DNA from 2 places in the Paenibacillus andongensis genome. Region 2 is predicted to be linked to the other one. Evidence: riboswitches for the same ligand, from Rfam matches in the RefSeq annotation. Region 2 holds a riboswitch; the other holds the start of a gene.
What was found. A riboswitch is a leader RNA that binds a small molecule or an ion and turns the genes downstream of it on or off. The one in region 2 is predicted to bind cyclic di-GMP.
Positions count from the first base shown of each region.

Region 1: linked by a shared signal. The riboswitch ahead of NYR53_RS25520 (hypothetical protein) and the one ahead of NYR53_RS02855 (stalk domain-containing protein) in region 2 are both predicted to bind cyclic di-GMP.

Region 1 is NZ_CP104467.1:5,690,211-5,695,920, forward strand. Features, by position in the region: gene NYR53_RS25500 (MarR family winged helix-turn-helix transcriptional regulator) at 1-92, opposite strand, end outside; gene NYR53_RS25505 (hypothetical protein) at 274-402, opposite strand; gene gloA2 (SMU1112c/YaeR family gloxylase I-like metalloprotein) at 392-787, opposite strand; gene NYR53_RS25515 (exopolyphosphatase) at 864-1,778, opposite strand; gene NYR53_RS25520 (hypothetical protein) at 1,915-2,220, opposite strand; cyclic di-GMP riboswitch class I at 2,325-2,418, opposite strand; gene NYR53_RS25525 (MDR family MFS transporter) at 2,528-3,751, opposite strand; gene NYR53_RS25530 (UCP032817 domain-containing protein) at 4,847-5,710, opposite strand, start outside.
Region 2 is NZ_CP104467.1:609,495-615,204, forward strand. Features, by position in the region: gene NYR53_RS02855 (stalk domain-containing protein) at 53-2,308, opposite strand; cyclic di-GMP riboswitch class I at 2,375-2,462, opposite strand; cyclic di-GMP riboswitch class I at 2,785-2,875, shown strand; gene NYR53_RS02860 (S-layer homology domain-containing protein) at 2,937-5,710, shown strand, end outside.

The DNA of each region.
Region 1 (5,710 bases), 2.6 Mb from region 2:
CCTTTTGTAAGGTCATATTTTTTAAATTCTATATTACTTATCGAATCCAAAGACCTTGCAATCATTCCAACCTCACGTAGAATTTCCTTCATATTTGCAACTCCGCTAATCATGTATTTTTAAAATGTCGTAAGAAAATAGTACTTCATTTTTATTGCATTTACAACAAAAATCCCGCAGACTTTTTCAACGGACAAGTAAATAAAAATCCCTCAACGGCTCATCCGACCTAGCTGCATGTATGCAGCGGTCAGATCAAGCTAGTGAGGGATTTTATTTTATAAACAAAAACCAAATCAATAATGCCCATAGGGGAATGGACACAAGAATACTCCATAAGCAGCCTTTGGCAAACCGCAGCTTCGGCTCCTGTTCAGTCCTTTCTTGACGATCATTTGGCATGTTCCACCAACTCCAAGGGCAGCCCATCCGGATCTGCAAAAAAAGTATATTGGTCACCGGTAATAGGATCAATCCGCACCGGTTCTACCGCAATCCCCTTGCTCTCAAGTTCTTTAACGCTTTGTTCCATATTCGGCACAACAAAAGCCAAATGCCTAAGGCCCCTTGCCTCAGGCTGGTTAACTCGCAGCGGAGGGTTCGGAAATGAAAATAACTCGATCTGCTGTTCGGTCTTCCCGATGCGCAAATCCAACTTATAGGAGTCACGTTCTGCACGATATGTTTCGTGTATGACCGTTAATCCAAGTAAATCGACATAGAAGTGTTTCGATCGCTCATAATTTGAGCTAATGATTGCCACATGATGAATTTGTGCTAACTCCACTCCATTCCCTCCTGTCCCCATTTCGTGAAAAACCGCATTCCGGGAACTCCCCATCCTGCGGTCCGTTTCATTCATTTTATCCGTCTGTTCGCATCGTTTCAACAATTTTCTTCAAAACTTCCTCAGCGTTCACATAGTCAACTTGGCAAGTACCTGCTGCATGATGACCGCCTCCACCATTTTGAAGCATCAAGTTACCAATATTCGTTTTCGATGTGCGATTCACAATGCTGTGTCCACAAGCAAAGACGCAGTTTTGTTTATTTCGGCCATCGATGACCCAAATCGAGATATTTTGCTCTGGATACAGGGCATACACCATGAAACGGTTCCCTGGATAGATGGTTTCCACATCACGAAGGTCGGTAATAATAACATTGCCTTCCGTCCGCGTATAGGTTTGAAGCATATCACGATATAAGGCATCTAATTCGAAATACCGCGCCACGCGCTCTTTCACATCTGGCAATTCCATAATCTCATGAACGGACATTGTTGCACAGTGCTCCACGAGATCTTCCATCAATTGATAGTTACTGATCCGATAATCGCGATAACGCCCTAAACCCGTTCGAGCATCCATGATAAAAGATAATAAATCCCATCCGCTCGGATTCAAAATATCTTCTTTGCTGAACTGCGCCGAATCCGCTTTATCCACCCCGCGCATAATATCGTCGATATCTCCGAAGGTCTCTCGCCCTCCATAGTAATCATAAACAACACGTGCCGCACTTGGCGCGATACGGGTTTCTCCTTTGAATTCAACCTTCTCCCCCATCCGCTCAAGTTCACTGGAATGATGATCGAACCACAAGCCACAACCCGCTACATAAGGGACATTGGCCAAAATATCGTTTTCTGAAACCTCAATCAAACCGTCCTGCATATCTTTGGGATGGACAAATTTCATCTCATCTACCATGTTTAACTTTTTGAAAAGCATCGCGCATACTAAACCATCAAAATCCGAACGTGTGATTAATCTCATGCTATGTATCCCCCTAATAATAGTTCCTAAGCACTACTAAAACCTATGAGATTCATTATATCAGCTAGTGTCAATTTGTGACAATGATTTTGTCTTTACATAACCCTTACAGCTGGTAATAAAAAAAACGATACGCCTAGATAGGCTGTACCGTTCTTAATTTGGATGATAAGCATTGATAGAGCCTTGTCAAAAATGCTTCAATTTGCGACATCGGCGGCATTTTAACCGAAAGTTTAACTTCGCCTTTCCAGTAAAAAATCAAGATGCTGTTGTTTCTCCCATGAAACATTTCAACATCCCAACAAGCTTCATTTAACGCGTACTCTTCCCGATTAATCATGAGCTTCGGTCCATCCGTGGAAGGTACCAAACGGGCAACATGGTTACCACATAACGAAGTCACTTTTTGTTCTTCTTGTAGTATTCCTTCAGATTGCATGCTGCTGGATCCTCCTTTTATTTTTACATAAATTTGTTATGACAGAGAGAAAAACCCCACCATAGTGAACCGATCGGAGGGGTTCTGATGTTGATACCCAATCGTTCGGCGGCTGGCTGGCTGCGAGTCCGGTTTTAGGACAAGGAAGCCCCTTTAGCTTTGCGTCACTGGCTTTCGCCAGCTTTGCCTTTGTCGAGATGTCTTTCTAACTATCTGAAGAGCTAAGTAATAAATATCTACTCTCTCAAGGATACGGGAACTCGTTTTGAAATCGAATAGTTCCTAAGAACTAATTTTGCAATATTTTTCAAAAAAATTCTTTTTTCGACGTATTTTTTAACATTATTTGACGAATAGAGCCTCTCCAATAAAAAAAGGACCCGGTAATCGTAAGAACGGCCATAAGAACATACAACGTATTTCCACCATAAGACACTAACAAGAACCCACCAACCCAAGGTCCAATAAAGTGGCCTATGTTCGTTAGTGTTTGAGCACCAAAATACGTGCCACGCATATGCTCGGGAGCTAATTTGTCAATCAACATATTAGCAGCAGGATAATTTAAAATCTCGCCAAAGGTGAAAATACCCATCGAAATAATAAGCCATACCAGCGAGTGGGAAAATGCAAAGCCAACATCCCCTAACGCAAACATTAGGTTACCAACTATTATTGCAGCAAGTGGCGTGTACTTCTCAGCCCAACGAGTAAGTGGAATCTGCATGGCGATAACCACAATCGCGTTCACACTCATTAAGATCGCAAACATTTTCACACCATCCACAAAACTATGCTCCAAATATTGCGAAAGTGTCACCATCACCTGTGAGTAGCCGATAGCTCCAATAATACCGCCAAGGATATACAATCGAAAAGTAACATCACTGCGAATCACTCGCAAAGCAGAAACAAAGGTAACTGAAGATTTCTTCTCACCCTCGATTTTCTTGATGCCAAAAACGATGAGCAGTGCATAAAGGGTGACCGCATAAATAAAATAAATGGTTCCTGTAATAAGAAAAGGCAGCGCACCGTTCATCGTAGCGAAAAAGGCACCCAAAAGTGGTCCGACAGCAACTCCTACATTGATAGCCATATACCGCATCGAAAACACCTTAAGTCTCTTCGCAGGTTCTGTGAGATCGGCCATCAACGCCTGAGATACAGGCTCATAAAATGACCGGCACAAGCCGTTCAGCATATTTAGCAGCATAAAAAGGATTGGTAATTTAACTATGCCGAAGCCTAAGAACACGAATGCCCAGCCAAAAAGCGCAGCCAGCATAATAATGCGCCTACCGAATCGGTCCGATAAGGTGCCCCCAATAAAGCCGCCTACGGTTCCAGCCAAAGAACCCATTCCGATGACAATTCCGATCATCACCGCGCTCATCGACGTATGTCTAGCTAAATAAATCGCGAGAAAAGGCAAACTCATGGAGGATGCTGCCCGAGCCATAACGGTTCCAAGAATTAACGTATGTACAATAGGATGATAAGAACTTAGAAAACCACGTAACCGATTCATTTAAAAGGACTCCTATCGCCGCTTAATTTACCGTGGGTCAAAGAAATCGACACCGAATTCCAATTATACACGAAAAATGACGATATGTGTCTTCAATTTGTTCTAAATTTCGAATGTGGCGCGCGGGATCGTGTCAGGATGGCGGGGTTCAGGTTGGTTCTCGACAAGCATGGATGCAAAATGTACATCTAAATTTGTTAAAAGCGGCTTATTGGGAGAGTTATCATGCATTTTGTACATCAAATTTAAAGCGAATCCGGCTTTTTAGCCTGAAGTGGTAGATTTAGATGTAGTTTTTGCAGCTTCTGCCTAGCAACAGCTAGTTTGAGCAGAAATTACCTGCACTTTTTGCATCAAATTACAAGGCTGTGGAAGGCGAGATTATCTACTTTGTTAAGATGGGGGTTCCGGCGTAAGTGATATCACCATTCGTTGAAGCTGGGGGTACTAGTTACTCTAAAAGATGGCAAGCGTTGGGTTGGCAGATATAGCAGCTGGATTCTACTTTATAGGAGGATAGATCCCCGATTGCCTGTATTGGGCATGTGACATGCTCCGTTATCGGTGGTTACAGTAGAAGTAATTTCAAAATTTCGGTACTAAGCTGCTGATCCGAGACTCAAGGGGAACGAGGAGCCGCTATTTTCCGTTATTATGTCGATATGGGCCCTTATGCGGAACGAGGGGACGCTATTTTAGTGTTTTTGCGATTTTTACACCTCTGACGCGTGAAATAGCGGCTCCTCATTCCGCGAAACCATGAAATACGCGGTTTCGAGCAAAATAAGGTATCTACGTTCCGTCGAGCTGGGAGTCAGTAATGCTGCACTTTCATATGTGAAGCTAATTTTAAGAGTAGGCTCGGCTTCCTCCCATACTCAAACAAAAAGCACTCTCCGACGAAGAGTGCAAACGAGCGTGTCTACTGTTCTTTGTGTTCTCTGTGTTCATTGTGTTCTCTCTGTTCTCTCTGTTCTCTCTGTTCTCTCTGTTCTCTCTGTTCTCTCTGTTCTCTCTGTTCTCTCTGTTCTCTCTGTTCTTTGTATTCTCTGTGTTCTCTCTGTTCTCTATGTTCTTACTGTTCCACGGCTTAACCTAGCTGCCGCCACCGCCGCAACTAGACCCGCAGCTCGATCCTGACGAGCATGAAGAGCCTGAGCTGCAACTGCTGCCGCTGCTGCAGCTGCTGCCGCCGCCTTGATCTCCAGAACTATCGCCGCTACCACCAGAGCCTCCACAACCCGATGAAGAACAGTTGCTGTGCTTGTTATTATGGTTATTTTCATTCATAGGCCACTGAGCGTTCATCCCGCTTGTAAAGTTATCACTATCCTGAATGGAGAAGAACATCATGGCACCTGCCATGTACACCAAGTTGTTCGGGTTTGTTAGTGAATCCTTCCAGCCTGTGTCCTCAAACCTACGGCTATTCGCTGAATGTCTAGCTTCATGAATCGCCTGCTTAATGAGGATGCGGATCGTCTCTGCAATTTCTGGATATCGCTTCGCCTGCTCCATATCGAACCATTGCTCGGCGATTTCATCTTCATTCGCTTTGCGAAGCAAATCTGTTCGCTCCTCATCCAACGGATTGCGGAAAAATCCGTTCCAGCACCGCGAACTGGTTGGAGCGAACTCGAACAAATGCGCATAGACCCAATCAAACCAGGCACGTTCACCTGGCATTTGCTTCGGCTCGCGTTCAGGTGAATGATGAATAGCGCCACCTGCGAATTGATCCCCGAACCGCTGATATTCTCTCGTAAACATCAGCATCTCATGCCAAATCTCATCGATTTCGCTGCTAAACATCGGGGTTCTTTTTAAAATGAGATTCATCAGGAAAAATCGTTTTAATTCGAACCATTTACAGGCAAACTCGTCATCGGACATGGAAGGATTCCCAGCTTTTACGCGATATTGAAGTCTTTCTACATAATCGAGTGGAAGTGCACTATT
Region 2 (5,710 bases):
ATGAAAATTAATCAGCCATTTCCCAATAATTCCAACGGCTTCGTCGTAATCATTAATTTGAGTGTACAGGCTGACCGTCTTTAAACTCGCCTTCAAAATCGAGTTTGCCATCTTCATAATACTTTCCCTTGCCATTGAATCTTCCTTGAACCTCGTAACCCTCATAAATTAGTTTGCCGTTATCTTTAATACTTGTCACATATCCGTCTGGAATCCCGTTCTTGAATTGTCCAATCAGAACGTCACCAGTCCGGTCTCTACCCATAAGTTCTCCATTAAAATAAATGGTTCCCCAGCCCACAACATTATCATTAATGAACTCGGCATCGTACCAGATTGTGCCATCTTCGTGATAGAGCTTCCCTTTTCCGTACATATGCCCGTCTTTAAGCTGACCTTCATAAAGCAAGTTGCCGGCTTTGTCGTACAGCTTGCCTTCCGTTGCAGGGTCATAGAGATATACGGCTTTGAGGTTCGCATCCCACACCACTTTTCGACCGGAAGCTTCACCAACCAATCTAAGAGGGACGAACGTGTACCCCTTTTGAAGGTAAGGGGCTGTTGGCAGTTCGGATGTCTTTTCATTAACGGTTGCTTGCGACTGTCCTAATGTGAGACTAATCGACGTTCCCTCTTTGCTGCCTGTAACCGTTTGGGATGCTTCGTCCCAATTTACTTGCAAACCCAGCTTTTCGAAAATAGGTCGAAACTCAACCGTTGTAGAACTGTCCTTAAGTTGAGGCTGTTCGTGGAAGATTACTTCCTCTCCGTCAAGATAAACACGAATAGGTTTGTCTGCGTTCACTTGCGTAATGGTTTTCCGCATCCAATAGTCCCGGAGGGAAGCTGCATTCATATCTTGATAAAGCACTGCGTAAACCCCGCCGCTATGAATTTGGGTACGAAGAAGTTGATTTTTTTCCTCGATAATCCCCCCTGCATAGATCCATTTGCCCTCAACGAGTTTATAAATTCCCAGCTTGCTAAGCTGATCGGAAGGGACACGAGATGGCATATAGGCCATTTTTAGGACATGGTAATCGAATGCTTCTTGTACGTCGACCGACCATGGGAGGCTCACCATTTTCTGTTCCGGTTGAAGAGCTTTGGTCAGTTCCAGTTTCGGACCTTCCACTGTATACCGAATGCTTGTATAATCGCCCCCTTTATAGGAAAACGGATTCTCGAACGGAGAGGATAAAATAACCGCGCGATCGGAAGTCGCCAACTCGTGCACGCTGCTCGGACTGCTTCCGCCGAAGAAACCCGTCACTTGTTCAGGTATTTTATCTGCATAAGGGACAGCTGAAACTAGTGTATCCTGAATGGCGTTACCTTCACCTGTAGATTGAAGGGTTCGAAGAATCAGATTGTTATCCACGTTTTTCAAAATAATTGTGCTTCCGGTAACACCCAATAGCTTCTCGCCTTGATCGGCTGCTACATCGGCTTGCTTGTTTTGCAAGTTTGCTGCCATCACCACTTTATGTCCATCTTTCTCAACAGTCCATGCCGCAATTTCCTTACTTACGAAAATATCGAGAGGGATAGCTACCTTGTCAAATAGGCTAAGTACACTAGGTAGTGAATCCGGTTGAGTAACGTCGATCATTCTCAATTGAAATTTTAGTTGATTGTAGGGCTGTTGAATCCATACGACGTATTTGCCGTTGAATGCGACTGGATGACTGTTGTATAAACTGCCATCATTTTTATCCCACAGAACTCGTAAAGTCTTGCTTGCAATGTCGTAAAGCTTAAGCCTATTCTCCGAAGAACCATAATAGGCGACTTGGCCGTTCGCCAAAGTAGCATCTTGACCTTTTCCAATGATATTTGTTTCCTTAGTTGTCATATTGTACACATTAAGAGTGCTTGTAGATTTATCTTTGTAGACTATGTATTCGCCGTCCGTTTGAAGATCTTCATAATAGCCCGGCTTGACATCTGCTTGGGTAGATTCGCCGGTTTGAAGATTAACCATTATAATAATTTTTTGACTATCCAGATATATGGCATAATTATTCGCTGCCGATAATTTTGCTTTGTAGGTCTGGGTCTCGGTTAGTTGTTTTAATTCGCCGCTATACAAATCCCGGGCGAACACTTGATAGAATTTGTTCTCGTCATCTCCCATCCAAACCATCTTGGAATCGGTAATGATCGGAAACTCAGGTACCGAGTAGTCTGTTGAGTTATCCTTTTTGGTGAATGTTGCAGCACTTACATGCACTTCCGGCAAGAAGGACAGCGAGCCAAACGCCAGCATGAGCGCAAGTGCCCCTAACGCAATTTTTTTAAACTTCACGTTGAAATACCCCCCCTTTTTTTATTAAAACCCTATAAATTCCGTGCATGCAAAAAAGCCAAACTATAGAGCGACCCGGCTATCATATCCCGAAGGGGACGTAGACCCGTAGCTTTGCGACTCCGGCTTTCGCGCGAATGTGCCTTTGATCTTATTGTATTGGCTTAAACAGGTATGCTACCCTTAACCATTATATGGTATTTGTGTTAATTCTACAATATACGACATATAGTCTAATACTTATTTGAAAGATTTATTTGTTCCGCTTATAGTTCTCACGAAGGGGATGGGGAAGAACATCCCAATTACCTCGCTATAGTACTACCCGGTTTGGGATTCAGTCGTAAGTATTTCAAAATGGAATTTAAAAATAATTTGTCGAAAATGGAAAATATTTGTTTCCTATTAAATTAATTAAGTATATAATTGTTGCTAGGCAATTAGAACTATTCGATAGGTCCTAGAGTCATTCCGAGAATAAGAAACGGCAAATCCGTCCGAAAGGCGGAGACGCAAAGCCACGGGTCTAAGCAAGGGCATTCCTTGTACGACAGCCGGGCCGCCTACATTCCTTTTGGAGTGGCTTTTTTTATTGCCTTTATATCAAAGTAATAGAGAGGAAGATTATATGTTGGCAAGGTTGCTGGGGAAAATTGTATTTATTGTTATGTTTTTGACCGTTCAAATCGTATCTTTCTCAGGTTTAGCGCAAGCAGAAAACCAACCAGCATTACGTGACATTAATGGGTATTGGGCAGAGGATGCCATAAACGAATGGATCGGAAATGGATTGATTTCGGGCTATGCCGATCAAACCTTTCAACCCGATAAAGTCATTACCAGGGCGGAATTCATATTACTTGTCAACAAGGCATTTGGGTATCTCCATAAAGATGACCAAACCTTCAAAGATGTTTCTCTGGAAAAATGGTTCTATAACGATGTGGCCAAAGCAAAATATGCCGGCTATATTTCCGGGTTCGATGACGGCTCCTTTCGTCCAGATCAACCGATTAGCAGAGAACAGGCTGCCAAAATCATCTATCAACTTATACAATTAAAAGACGTGTTACCAAAGAGTGATACGCGAACGTTTCTCGATGAGCAGCAAATGTCTGACTGGAGCAAGCCTTACATAAAAGCAGTCGCCTCGGAGGGTTATCTTAAAGGATATCCTGATCAGAGCTTCCGTCCTCAGAAATCCATTACAAGAGCAGAAGCCGTAGTGATGCTAGATAATGCCGTAGGGCATTTGATCCATAAGCCTGGAACTTATACTCCAAAAGCTGATGTTGAAGGGAATATGACGGTCAACAGCGGCGGTGTCACTATAAAAAATGCTGTGATCAAAGGCGATCTCATCTTGGCAGCGGGGATAGGGGAGGGGGAAGTGTTCCTTGATCACGTGACAGTAAAGGGAAGAACGATTGTGAATGGGGGCGGAGAAAACAGCATTGAAATTCAAGATTCAACCCTCAATCAGATGGTGGTTCAAAAGGACTTCGGCAGAGTCAGAGTTTTTACTAAAGGCTCTACGATAATAAGCGATACCATTATCAAATCGGGTGCGAAATTAGAACAAGAGCAAGGAAACGAGGGCTTCCAATCTGTTTCCGTGCAAGGAACGACTGTGAATGATGTCGTTCAGTTAGTAGGTACATTTGTGAAAGTTGACCTGAAGTCGACGGTAACTGTCGAGGTTTCCAGTCAATCCGTTGTCACCTTGCTTGAAACGCAAGCAGGTTCGGAAGGCTCAGGAATCAAGATGCTGGGCAATGCCATATTGGAGCAGATCATTTTACAATCAGCCGCGAAAGTGACGGGAGAAGGCTCGATACTTAATGCGGTGATTAAGGTGGAAGGCGTAAGCTTTGAGCAAATTGTAAAGAAATATACACTTGGCGATCTGGTAAAACTCGTCGTAATTGGCGGTAAGGAAGTTACAGGAAACTCTCCGGTTACTACACCTGGATCAACGAACATATCTCCTGTTCCGAATGAGGACAGCCCGGGAGGAGGTGTACCTCCTGGGAAGCCGACAGGTGGAGAACCGGATACTGAGCCGGGAAATGTAGAGGATATTAATGCTGCTTTTATCATACAAAACAAGGTATACACACTGTACCCAGCCATGGCAGATTATTCGACGGTTCAATGGGACGTTTCAAACACGGTTACACAGGATACATACCAGACCGAATATAGTGGGACGGTAGAAGACGTAGGAATCTACAGCATTATAGGCGGATCGGTTTCTCCAGCTCCGTATGACGTAACCAAACGAAATTCAACAAAGCATTATTCCGGGGTTCTGTTATCCAGCATTACTGTTAACGAAAGCGTGTATGCTCAGGTTTATTATGTTGGCAACGAGATGATTTCTTATCAAATCAATGGCAGTTACGCTGTCCATGATCTAGGTAATCAGCTGACAGAACAGGCGGTGCCGCTCGCTGCAGGGGATAGGATTACGCTCGTTTACGGAAGTCAGTATCTTGTTTTTGCAACATGGAACGGAAGTGATTGGGAACTTGATGGGATTTATGATCAACTTGAGTCTCCAACTGGTCTAAAAGCATCCACAGTATCGAATAGGGAGATCGCTTTGCAATGGAACCCAGTTGCGAATGCGGACCAGTACCATATTTATTACAGCGCAACTGCTACTGGCAAGTTTGTTCCCTTGGAGGATCAAAATGGTAAACCGATTACGGTAACCGGAACGACCTATGTCGATAGCACGAATCTTCCACATACGACACGATATTATGTCGTTACATCAGCAATGGATAGAATTGGCGTGGAATCCAGACCAAGCAGCATTGCTTTTGCTACAACTTATTATAATGCACACATAGCTCTGGATTTTGAGATCACGAATACGTTGAAACATCCATCGGAGCCAATTCTCTATATCACAGATAAAACGAACAAAAAGCTTTATCGCGTCAATTACGAAACAGGTGATAAAACCTCCATTGCGTTTGACCTAGCACCGGAGAGTCTCACATATGCAGACGGTAAAATCTACGTTTCCTTGCTAAAAGCGGAACATTCTTCCTATACGTATATTGCACAGCAACAAGGCGCAATTGCGGTTGTGAATGCGGCTACCCTTACGCTTGAAGGAACACATAATATTGCGATTGACCCCTTTGATGTCGCAGTCGTTTCCGGTTATCTCTACGTGTCATCTGGTTCAGGGCAGTGGACGAAGATTAAGTCATATGATTTGAAGACCTTTGCGGAGGTGGGTTCAAGCGATATTCGCCAACAGAGTTATATCCAAACGCATCCTTTAGGGAATAAGCTCTATACGATCACAACGGATACGTCACCGAGAGACCTTGGAGCGTATAACGTAACGAACGGACAATACGTCGAGCCAGGCGGTTACGATTC